2 regions of the Streptomyces sp. NPDC055013 genome follow, and region 1 is predicted to be linked to the other one. Evidence: riboswitches for the same ligand, from Rfam matches in the RefSeq annotation. Region 1 holds a riboswitch; the other holds the start of a gene.
What was found. Region 1 has a riboswitch for cobalamin ahead of ACWGDB_RS29325 (cobalamin biosynthesis protein). Riboswitches for the same ligand answer to the same signal wherever they lie in the genome.
Positions count from the first base shown of each region.

Region 1 (5,838 bases):
GTACAGCAAGCACAAGTGCTACGGGCTGAGCAAGGCCAAGATGGTCAGCTGGATCCAGTCCTTCAGCAACGAGGTGAAGCGACTGACCGGCCGCCGCCCGGTGATCTACACGACCACGCACTGGTGGAACAACTGCACCGGCGGCAGCCGCGCCTTCGCGTCGAACCACGCGCTGTGGATAGCCCGCTACGACTCCTCCAGCGCGGGGGCACTGCCGGCCGGATGGCGGTTCTGGACCATCTGGCAGTACGACAACGGCAGCGGCAGCCTGCCGGGTGACCAAAATCTCTTCAACGGGTCCATGAGCCAGCTGAAAAAGTTTGCCCGAGGCTACTGACCTTGCGGCGCCTGGGCCGCGCGATGGCCGATAGAGAGGGGCCTCGTCCACCGGACGATTAACCCCCTCACCCGGACACCGTGCGGCTCACCCCAGTTCACCTTCCGTTCACTCAGGTTACCTACGTTCGACCGGCCAATGACCTCGAACGATTGCCTGGGTAAATGGAAAACTTCTCGCTGATCCTCGCGATTGTGGTCGTAACCGCACTCGCGTTCGATTTCACGAACGGTTTCCACGACACCGCCAACGCGATGGCCACCACCATCTCGACCGGTGCGCTCAAGCCCAAGGTCGCGGTGGCCATGTCCGCCGCGCTGAACCTTGTCGGCGCCTTCCTCTCCGTGGAGGTCGCCAACACGATCTCCAAAGGTCTCGTCGACGAGACCGGCATCCGTCCCGAGGTCATCTTCGCCGCGTTGGTCGGCGCGATCCTCTGGAATCTGCTGACCTGGCTGGTGGGCCTGCCCTCCAGCTCCTCGCACGCCCTGATGGGCGGTCTGATCGGCGCCACCATCGCCTCGGCCGGCGTCGGCGCGGTCCACGGCGACGCGCTCGTCACCAAGGTGCTGATCCCGGCGATCGCCGCCCCGCTGGTCGCGGGAATCGCCGCGCTGCTGGCCACCCGCCTGACCTACTCGCTCGGCAAGAAGGCCGACGGCGAGTCCGCCAAGAAGGGCTACCGCGCCGGCCAGATCGCCTCGGCCGGCCTGGTCTCCCTGGCCCACGGCACCAACGACGCGCAGAAGACCATGGGCATCATCACCCTCGCCCTGGTCGCCGGCGGCACCCTCGCGCCCGACTCCGACCCGCCCATGTGGGTCATCCTCTCCGCGGGCGTGGCCATCGCGCTCGGCACCTACCTCGGTGGCTGGCGCATCATCCGCACCATGGGCAAGGGCCTGACCGACCTTCAGCCGCAGCAGGGCTTCGCCGCCCAGACCAGCGCGGCCACCGTCATCCTGGCCTCCTCCCACCTCGGCTTCTCCCTGTCCACCACGCACTCCGTCTCCGGCGCGGTGATGGGCGCGGGCCTCGGCCGCAAGGGCGGCGTGGTCCGCTGGTCGACGGCGACCCGCATGTTCGTCGCCTGGGGCCTGACCCTCCCGGCCGCCGCACTGGTCGGCGCGATCGCGGAGTACGTGACGGGCTTCGGTGCCTGGGGCACGGCCGTCGTCGCGGTCTTCCTGGTCGCCTCCAGCGCCGCGATCTGGAAGATCTCCCGCCGCGAGGTCATCGACCACACCAACGTCAACGAGTCCGACGAGCCGGCCGGCGTGGTGACCACGGCCATGGCCGCCGTTACCCCGCCGCCCGCGGGCACGGCGACCGAGGAGCTCACGGCCACCATCCCGGCCCAGTCCTCGGAGCCGAAGCCTTCGAAGGCCTCCGTCTGACGCACCCGGTCATTCCAGTCACTCCCCCTCACTCACTCAAGAAAGCAGAAGCATGAAGATCGACTGGGCGGCACTCGGCTCCGTCTTCGGCGTCAGCCTCGTGGTGACCGTGGCCCTGGTGGGTCTGTTCACCCTCGGCATCGCGGGCCTGTCGCGACGCGAACGGGCCGTGGCGCAGGGCGACTCGGCCTCTCTCGCGGTCACGGGCGCGTACGCGTGCTTCGCGGCATGCGCGGCGGCAGTGGCGTACGGCATCTATCTGATCGTGGCCTGACGCACGACGCGCACCACCTGAAACACCCGAGGTGCGGGACGGATCACCGTCCCGCACCTCACTGCTGTGTGGGCCTTCGCACACTCTCCCTTCGCAGGTCAACGGCAAGTTGACGGCCGTTCCAACCCCGTGGTGGACTGCCGGAGCCATGTGCGGCGGCAGGAGAGGAAGCCGGTGTGAATCCGGCGCGGTCCCGCCACTGTCACCGGGGTAGATAGCCCCCGGGAGCCAGGAACTCTCACCGCCGATCTCGTCGAACCAGGGCGCGGACACCCTGAGTGAGGACATAACGCGATGCTCGCCTGCCGATCGACATGCAGAACCGGACCCTCGTCTGACTCGACGATCGGCTGACCCCGATGCGTGCCGATCGCGTCTTCGCGTACGGCGCCGCCGCCGGACTTCTCGGTGATCTGCTGCTCGGCGATCCTCGCCGGGGGCATCCGGTCGCCGTGTTCGGGCGGACCGCCGCCGCCGTGGAACGGGTCCTGTGGCGCGACCACCGCGCTTTCGGTGCGGTGCACACCGCTGTGTGCGCCGGTGGCGCCGTGGCGCTCGGTGCCGCCGCGGCTCGTCTCGCACGTACGTCCCCCGCCACCTCCGTCGCGCTGACCGGCGCCGCCACCTGGGCGGTCGTCGGGGGGACTTCGCTCGCCCGGGAGGCCCGGGTGATCGGGCAGGCACTGCAAGCGGGGGACGTCGAGGCGGCACGTGCCCGGCTGCCGCATCTGTGCGGGCGGGATCCGCAGGCACTGGACGCGGACGGGATCGCGCGGGCGGTCGTGGAGTCCGTCGCCGAGAACACCTCCGACGCGGTCGTGGGGGCGCTGGTGTGGGGCGCCGTGGCAGGCGTTCCCGGGCTGGTCGGGTTCCGGGCGGTGAACACGCTCGACGCCATGGTGGGGCACAAGTCGCCCAGGTACCGGCGCTACGGCTGGGCTTCGGCGAGGCTCGACGACGTGGCGGGGTGGCCGGGATCCCGGCTGACCGCCGTACTCGCCGCCGTCGCCGGGGGTGACCCCCGTGGGGCGGTACGAGCGTGGCGCGCCGATGCCGCCCAGCACCCGAGCCCCAACGCGGGGCCCGTGGAGGCCTCCTTCGCGGGGGCGCTCGGGGTCCGGCTGGGCGGGACGCTGTCGTACGGCGGACGGGTCGAGCACCGGCCCGTGCTGAACGGGGACGGGCGGGCCGTCGGCACGCAGGACATCGAACGGGCCGTACGGCTGTCGCAGCGCGTCGGCTGGCTGGCGCTCGGCGTCTGTGTCGCCGCGCGCCGCATCGCGAAGGGGCGTACCTCATGACGGGCGGTGGTCTCCTCGTCGCCGGCACGACGTCCGACGCCGGCAAAAGCGTCGTCACCGCCGGGATCTGCCGGTGGCTGGTGCGGCAGGGAGTGAAGGTCGCGCCGTTCAAGGCGCAGAACATGTCCCTCAACTCGTTCGTCACGCGTGAGGGCGCCGAGATCGGGCGGGCGCAGGCCATGCAGGCACAGGCGTGCCGGGTCGAGCCGACCGCGCTGATGAATCCCGTGCTGCTCAAGCCCGGTGGGGAGCAGAGCAGTCAGGTCGTGCTGCTGGGCAAGCCGGTGGGTGAGCTGAGCGCACGCGGCTATCACGGCGGGCGGCAGCAGCAGTTGCTGGGGACCGTGCTCGACTGTCTCGCCGAGTTGCGGGGCACGTATGACGCGGTGATCTGTGAGGGGGCCGGCTCTCCGGCCGAGATCAATCTGCGGCGGACCGACATCGTCAACATGGGGATCGCCCGCAACGCCGGGCTGCCCGTGCTGGTGGTGGGTGACATCGACCGCGGGGGCGTGTTCGCCTCCTTCTTCGGGACGGTCGCCCTCCTCTCGCCCGAGGATCAGGCGCTCGTCGCCGGATTCCTGGTGAACAAGTTCCGCGGCGACGTCAGCCTCCTGGAGCCGGGGATCGACATGCTGCACGGCCTCACCGGACGGCACACCTACGGCATCCTCCCCTTCCAGCACGGCCTGGGCATCGACGAGGAGGACGGGCTGCGGGTGTCCCTGCGCGGGACCGTCCGGGAGTCGAACGTCGCTCCGCCTCTCGGCGAGGACGTGCTGCGGATCGCCGTCTGTGCCGTGCCGCTCATGTCCAACTTCACCGACGTCGACGCCCTGGCCGCCGAACCCGGCGTCGTCGTGCGGTTCGTGGACCGGCCTGAGGAGCTGGCGGACGCCGATCTCGTCATCGTCCCGGGGACCCGGGGGACGGTCCGGGCGCTGGAGTGGCTGCGGGAGCGGGGGCTCGCGGAGGCCCTGAAGCGCAGGGTCGCCGAAGGCCGGCCCGTCCTCGGCATCTGCGGCGGCTTCCAGGTCCTCGGCGAGCACATCGAGGACGAGGTCGAGAGCCGGCGGGGCCATGTCGAGGGGCTCGGTGTGTTGCCCGTGCGGGTGCGGTTCGCCCGCGAGAAGACCCTCACCCGGCCGGAGGGAGAGGCCCTCGGCGCGCACGTCGCGGGGTACGAGATCCACCACGGGGTCGCCGAGATCCATGGCGGGGAAGCCTTCCTCGACGGCTGCCGGGTCGGCCAGACCTGGGGCACGCACTGGCACGGTTCGCTGGAGTCGGACGGTTTCCGGCGGGCCTTCCTGCGCGAGGTGGCCGCCGCCGCGGGCCGCCGCTTCGTGCCGGCCCCCGACACGTCGTTCGCCGCGCTGCGCGAGGAACAGCTCGACCGGCTCGGCGACCTGATCGAACAGCACGCTGACACGGACGCGCTCCGTCGGCTCATCGAGTCGGGCGCGCCGCAAGGACTGCCTTTCATTCCACCGGGAGCGCCCGCATGAGCACTGTGTTGTTGTTGTCGACCGCCGACACGGACCTGTTGGCGGCCAGGGCCGCTTCCGGTGCCTCGTACCGGATCGGCAATCCGACCCGCGTGGACGTCACCGAGGAACTGCCCGCGCTCATCGAGGGCTCGGACATCGCCGTCGTACGTCTGCTGGGCGGCAAGCGGGCCTGGGAGGACGGGCTCGCCGCGCTGAAGGCCTCGGGCATCCCGACGGTGCTGCTCGGCGGCGAGGCCGTCCCGGACGCGGAGTTGATGGCCGAGTCGTCCGTCCCGGCCGGTGTGGTGGCCGAGGCGCTGAGGTATCTCGTCGAGGGCGGGCCCGCCAACCTCACCGAACTCGCGCGGTTCCTCTCCGACACCGTGCTGCTGACGGGCGAGGGGTTCGTCGAGCCGCAGAAGATGCCGGAGTTCGGCGTCCATGGTGAGCGTGCCCTCGTCGACGGCCGTCCGACCGTCGGCGTGCTCTTCTACCGGGCCCACGAACTCAGCGGCAACACCGCCTTCGTGGACACCCTGTGCGACGCGATCGAGGCCCGGGGCGCCAACGCTCTTCCGGTGTACTGCGGTTCGCTGCGGGGGGCGGACGCGGAGCTGTACGAGATCCTAGGCAAGGCCGACGCCCTGGTCGCCACCGTCCTCGCGGCCGGCGGCACGCACGCCTCGCAGGCGTCGGCGGGCGGTGACGAGGAGGCGTGGGACATCGGCCGGCTCGCCGAGCTCGACGTGCCGGTGCTGCAAGGCCTCTGCCTGACCTCCTCGCGAGCCGCGTGGGACGAGTCCGACGCCGCCCTGTCCCCCATGGACGCGGCGATGCAGGTCGCGATCCCGGAGTTCGACGGACGGCTCGTGACCGTGCCGTTCTCCTTCAAGGAGCAGGGTCCCGACGACGTGCCCGTGTACGTCGCCGACCCGGAGCGGGCCGGGCGCGTCGCCGGGATCGCGGTACGGCACGCCCAGTTGAAGCACATGGCGAACGGCGAGAAGAAGCTCGCGCTCGTCTTCACCGCCTACCCGAC
Region 1 is NZ_JBSGVW010000028.1:75,792-81,629, reverse strand. Features, by position in the region: gene ACWGDB_RS29340 (lysozyme) at 1-337, shown strand, start outside; gene ACWGDB_RS29335 (anion permease) at 502-1,734, shown strand; gene ACWGDB_RS29330 (hypothetical protein) at 1,787-2,008, shown strand; cobalamin riboswitch at 2,125-2,265, shown strand; gene ACWGDB_RS29325 (cobalamin biosynthesis protein) at 2,368-3,309, shown strand; gene ACWGDB_RS29320 (cobyric acid synthase) at 3,306-4,817, shown strand; gene cobN (cobaltochelatase subunit CobN) at 4,814-5,838, shown strand, end outside.

Region 2 (5,838 bases), on a different contig from region 1:
GTGGCCTTCGTGCTGGGCTACCCTTCCGCGCCCGGTGTGTTCAGCGAGGTCACCGGGCTCGACCGGCTGGCGGACCTGCCGGGATCGCCGTCCTGGTACCCGGTCAAGCGGATCGGCGATCCCATCGAGCACCTGACGGACAGCCGGGGCTACGCGGGCATCGTCTACGCCGAGGGCGAGACGGCCGAACTCGCCACGCACCGGGCGGTCGCCGCGGCCAACGCCGTACGGGTACTCACGGAACCGTTCCCCGTCCACGCCGACCGGACGGCGCCCGGTGGGTGAACGCACCAAGGGCGCGGGGGAATTGCGGACCGCGCTGTCCTCGCTCGACGGCCCCCTGCGCTTCCTGCTGTTCAGCTCGTTCCTGATTCCGCTCGGCAGCTTCATGGTCCTGCCGTTCATGTCGGTGTTCCTGCACGAACGGCTCGGGATGGGGCTCGGCACGGTCGGCGTGGTGCTCGCCGTGGCGTCCTTGGTGCAGTTCTCCGGGGGGATCGCGGGCGGAGCCCTCGCGGACCGGATCGGGCTGCGCCGCACGATGGTGTGGGCGCTGATCGTGCGCACGGCAGGGTTCGTCGGCCTCCTGGCGGCTCTGCGCTGGCCTCCGTTGGCCGTCCCGGCGCTGGTCCTGACGTGCTGCGGCGCCGCACTGTACCTGCCCGCCAACAAGGCGTACCTGGTGCGGGGCGTGGACGACGAACGCCGCCCCGCGTTCCTGTCGGCGGGCAACGCCGCGCTCAACGCGGGCATGGCGGTGGGTCCGCTGGTCGCAGGCCCGTTCGTGCTGTCCTCGCCGGGCTGGCTGTTCGTCACCGTCACGGCACTGTTCATCGTGGTCACGGCCGGCCACGCACGGCTCCCCGCGGCTGCCGGGGACCGTCCGTCCGCCGCCGGGGCCGCGCGGCAGGGACTGCTGGCCGGTGTGGCGGTCGTACCGTTCGCGGCCAACGCCCTCGCGTTCTACCTGTACTTCCACTTCCAGCACTTCCTGGCGGTGTACGCCGTCGAGCGGGCCTCCAGCGAGTTCTACAGCCTGGTGCTGCTGCTCTGTTTCACGCTGGTCATCGTCGTGCAGCCGCCGGCGTCCGGCCTGATCCGCCGCATGCCGTACGCCACGGCCCTCGCGGTCGGCTTCGCGGGGCTGGCCGCCGGGTTGGCCGTGCTCGCGATCGGCAACCGTCCGGCCCTGTTGGTCGGCGGCGCCCTGATCACCCTGGGCGACATCGTGCTGTTCTTGAAGAACGACCTGGAGGCCCTGCAGCGCAGTCCGCGTTCCGACGCCGTTGTCTTCGGTCAGCAGCGGCTGGCCGCCGGCCTGGGCGCGTGCGCGAGCGGGGTGCTCGGCGGGCAGGTGTACGGCCTCGGCGAACGTGCCGGGAACACCGGCTGGTTCTGGCTGCTGGCCGCCGCCCAGTGCCTGCTGCTCCCGCCGGTACTGCTGACGCTGCGCGGTCACACGGACAAGCAACCCCTCCCCCATCACGACGACGAAGGAGCACTGAGGCCGCATGACACGGACGGGCGGGTTCCTGGACGATGACTTCTGGACCGAGTTCCACGACTTTCTGTTCTCCGAGCAGCGCTACACCCAGGCCGAGGAGCTGCTCGGCTCCTCTCCCCTGCTCTCCTTTCCCTCCGGCGCACGGGTGCTGGACCTGTGCTGCGGGCCGGGCGTGTTCACCGTCCCGCTCGCTCAGCGCGGCCATGACGTCACCGGGGTCGACCTGAGCCCCGCCATGCTCGAGCGGGCGCGGAAGCGGTCCGCCGACGCCGGTGCGCACGTCACCTACGTACGGGCCGACGCACGGGAGTACGAGGCCCCGGGCCACTTCGACGTCGCCCTCAACATGTTCACGTCGTTCGGCTACTTCGAGGACCCCGCCGACAACGCCCGGGTCCTGCGCACCCTGCACACCTGCCTGGCGCCCGGCGGCACCCTGGTCCTGGACCTCGCGGGCAAGGAACTGCTGGCCCGCAGGGTGACCCCACCGAAGGTGGTCCGGCGCGGCGACGACCTGATGGTGCAGACCGACACCGTGCTGGACGACTGGGCGCGGCTGCGCAGCGACTGGGTGCTGGTCCGGGGCGAGCGGGTGACTCGGGCCGCGCTGGTGTGGTTCGTCTACAGCGCCGTCGAGTTGCGTCGGATGGTCGAGGAGGCGGGGTTCGGCCGGGTCGAGGTCTTCGGCGGCTTCGACGGCCGCGCCTACGACGAGAACGCCGAGCGGCTGGTGTTACGGGCGGTACGTGAGGGGTGATGAGGTGCGGGGGCGTGCGGCCGGCCTCGCACGCTCTGTTGACCTCGACTTGAGGGAACGTAATATCACCGGGTCATCGCCGCGACGGGAGACAGGAAGCCGGTGCGAGTCCGGCACGGTCCCGCCACTGTGACCGGGGAGCGTCCCTCTCGACACGCCACCGCGCGCCGCGCGGCAAGGCAGGGGGACGTAGATCCGGGAGTCAGGACACTGGCCTGTCGCGGGCCCGTTCCGAGGAGCGCGGACTCCCCAGGAGGCTCTACGTGTCCAACGCGCCAGCGCGTCCCCATGCCCTTCTCCCCACCCGCCTGCGCGGCGCCGCCCTGCGCACCGCGGCCGTGGCCCTGTCGGCGACCCTGCTGACGGCGGGCTGCGGCTCGTCCGGCACCGCCCAGGATCCGAAGGCCGCGGCGTCGTCGCGCAAGGGCTTCCCCGTCACGATCGACAACTGCGGCGTGAAGACGACCTACGACCGGCCGCCGTCGCGGGTGGTCACCATCCACCAGCACCCGGCGGAGCTGATGCTCTCCCTCGGGCTCAAGGACCGCATGGTGGGCACCGCCTTCCCCGACTCGGACGTGCTGCCCGCGCTGGCGAAGGACTACGAGGCCGTCCCCGAACTCGCCGCGAAGGAACCGTCCTTCGAGAAGATCCTCGACACCGAGCCCGACCTGGTCTACGGCGGCTACGGCAGCGCGTTCGACGAGAACGAGGGCCGCTCCCGCGAGGCGTTCGCCGACGCCGGCATCGACACCTATCTCAACCGCGAGTACTGCGGCAAGAAGCAGGTGACGATGAAGGACACGTACGACGAGATCCGCACCGTCGGCAAGATCTTCGGTGTCTCCGACCGGGCCACCGAGCTGACCGCCGACCTGCAGAGCCGGGTCGACAAGGCCGCCACCGCCGTCGAGGACGAGCCGCGGGTGCCCGTATTCGTGTACGACAGCGGCGACAAGACGGCGTTCACCGCGGGCGGCAAGAGCCTCGGCACCGAACTGATCCGCCTGGCCGGCGGCAAGAACGTCTTCGCCGACCTGGACGACGTCTTCGGGGACGTCTCCTGGGAACAGGTCGTCGAGCGCAAGCCGGAGGTCATCGCCATCTACGACTACGCCGATGCCGGAAGCGTCGAGCAGAAGAAGAAGTTCCTGCTCGCCCAGCCCGCCCTCGCCGACGTGCCGGCCATCAGGAACAAGCGGTTCGTGGTCCTGCCGCTCACCGCGACCCTGGTCGGCGTCCGGTCGGCGTATGCCGTGGAGGACCTGGCCCGCGGCCTGCACCCCGAGAGCTTCCGGTGACGGCTTCCGCCACGGACACGCCGAGTGACGCGGCAGCCCGGCGCCCGCCACGGAGTCAGCGGCGGGCGGGCCGGGGGAACCTCGCGGCCGCCCTGATCGTCCTCGCCGCCCTGCTGGTGGTCTCGGCCACCGTGGGCCTGGCCGTCGGGTCGGTGCAGGTACCGCCCGGGCAGGTGTGGGGCATCGTGACGCATGCGCTGGGCGCCGACTGGACGCAGCCCGACTGGTCGCGGGCGCGGGAGACCATCGTGCTGGACGTGCGGGCGCCGCGTGTGCTGCTCGGGGCTGTGACCGGTGCGGGGCTCGCGGTGGTGGGCACCGCCATGCAGGCCCTGGTGCGTAACCCGCTCGCCGAGCCGTACCTGCTGGGAGTGTCCTCGGGAGCGTCTCTGGGCGCGGTCTCGGTGATCGTGTTCGGGGCCAGTCTGTTCGGCCCCGTGTCCCTGTCGGCGGCCGCGTTCCTCGGCGCGCTGGGCGCGCTGCTGCTCGTCTACGCCACCGCGCGCACCGGCGGCCGGATCACCTCGGTGCGGCTCGTGCTCTCGGGGGTGGCGATCGCGGCGGTGCTCACCGCGCTGCTCGACCTGCTGCTGCTCACCACCGACCGGGGCAACGAGGCCCGCGCGGTCCTCGCCTGGACCCTGGGCGGCCTCGGCGGCGTGAACTGGGGCACCCTGTGGCTGCCCAGCGCGGGCCTGCTGGTCGGCATCGCCGTGCTCATGGTGCAGGCCCGCAACCTGAACCTGCTGCTGGCAGGCGAGGAACCCGCCACCACCATGGGGTTGGACGTGGCCCGCTTCCGCGCCCGCATGTTCGTGCTGCTCTCCCTGGTCACCGGTGTGCTGGTGGCGGCGGCCGGACCGATCGGCTTCGTCGGCCTGATGCTGCCGCACATCGTGCGCCTCTTCGTCGGCGGCGACCACCGGCGCGTCCTGCCGACGGCCGCGCTCGGCGGAGCGGTGTTCCTCATCTGGGCCGACATCGCGGCACGTACGGTCGCCGCGCCCCTCGAGATCCCGGTGGGGGTGCTCACGGCGCTGTGCGGCGGACCGTTCTTCCTGTGGCTGATGCGCCGGGACGCCCGGCGGAGCACCGACCGAGGAGTGGCATGACCGCGACCGAACTCGTCGTCGACGGTGTCACGCTCACCGCGGGTGCGCACCGCCTGGTTAAGGACGTCTCCCTCGTCGCCCGCGCCGGCGAGGTGATCGGCCTGGTCGGCCCGAACGGCAGCGGCAAGTCCAGCCTGCTGCGCTCCGTCTACCGTGTCCTGCGACCCGCCGACGGCCAGGTCCGCGTCGACGGCACCGACGCCTGGTCGCTGCCCGTGCGACGGCTGGCCCGTACCGTGGCGGCAGTGGTACAGGAGTCGGGCGCGGACTTCGATCTGACGGTCCGCGAGGTCGTCGCCATGGGCCGTACGCCGCACAAACGGCTGCTGGACGGTGACACGGCCGAGGACGCCGCGTTGATCGATTCAGCCCTCACGACGGTCGACGTGACCGACCTGGCCGACCGCCCCTTCGACAGCCTCTCCGGCGGCGAACGCCAACGCGTGGTGATCGCCCGGGCGCTCGCCCAGCAGCCCTCACTCCTGGTCCTCGACGAACCGACCAACCACCTCGACATACGCCACCAGTTGCAAGTCCTCGGTGCCCTGAGGCACCTGCCCGCCACGGTCCTGGTAGCCCTGCACGACCTCAACCTGGCCGCGTACTACTGCGATCGCCTCTACGTCCTGAACGACGGCGAGGTCACCGCATCCGGCACTCCGGCCGACGTCCTCACGCCGCGGCTGCTGGCCGAGGTGTACGGAGTGGAGAGCGAGGTCGTGATCCATCCACGCACGGGCGCACCCCAGGTGACTTTCCTCCCGGGGAACCCGCATCCGGCTGCTCCTGCCCAGGTGGGCCATTCCACAGCGTGATCAGGCGATCTCGCGCGGGCGAACGCTTCCTCGCGCAGCACCGGGACAGCAGTCGCCCGCTACGCCGATGCCGCGCCCTTACCGCCGGTTGTGCCACGGGATGGGTATCGTCCGCCCCGATGCCCCGGGTCCGCGGCTGAGCGCCCGTTCGAGGAGGAGCACCATGGACGATCGTCGGCAGGGAACCGCGCCGGATGACGAATCCGCGTCGCGGGCTGTGGACGCCCGTCGGACGAACGCGCGCGACACCGTGCGCCTCGCAGTGGTCGTCGGGGCTCTCGGTGTGGTCTTCGGCGACATCGGGACCAGTCCGATCTACACCCTGCAGACGGTGTTCAACCCCGAGGAC
Region 2 is NZ_JBSGVW010000004.1:298,613-304,450, forward strand. Features, by position in the region: gene ACWGDB_RS07660 (ATP-grasp domain-containing protein) at 1-285, shown strand, start outside; gene ACWGDB_RS07665 (MDR family MFS transporter) at 278-1,543, shown strand; gene ACWGDB_RS07670 (class I SAM-dependent methyltransferase) at 1,512-2,261, shown strand; cobalamin riboswitch at 2,315-2,494, shown strand; gene ACWGDB_RS07675 (ABC transporter substrate-binding protein) at 2,570-3,562, shown strand; gene ACWGDB_RS07680 (FecCD family ABC transporter permease) at 3,559-4,674, shown strand; gene ACWGDB_RS07685 (ABC transporter ATP-binding protein) at 4,671-5,489, shown strand; gene ACWGDB_RS07690 (potassium transporter Kup) at 5,653-5,838, shown strand, end outside.
Region 2: another riboswitch for cobalamin. It lies ahead of ACWGDB_RS07675 (ABC transporter substrate-binding protein); the one in region 1 lies ahead of ACWGDB_RS29325 (cobalamin biosynthesis protein).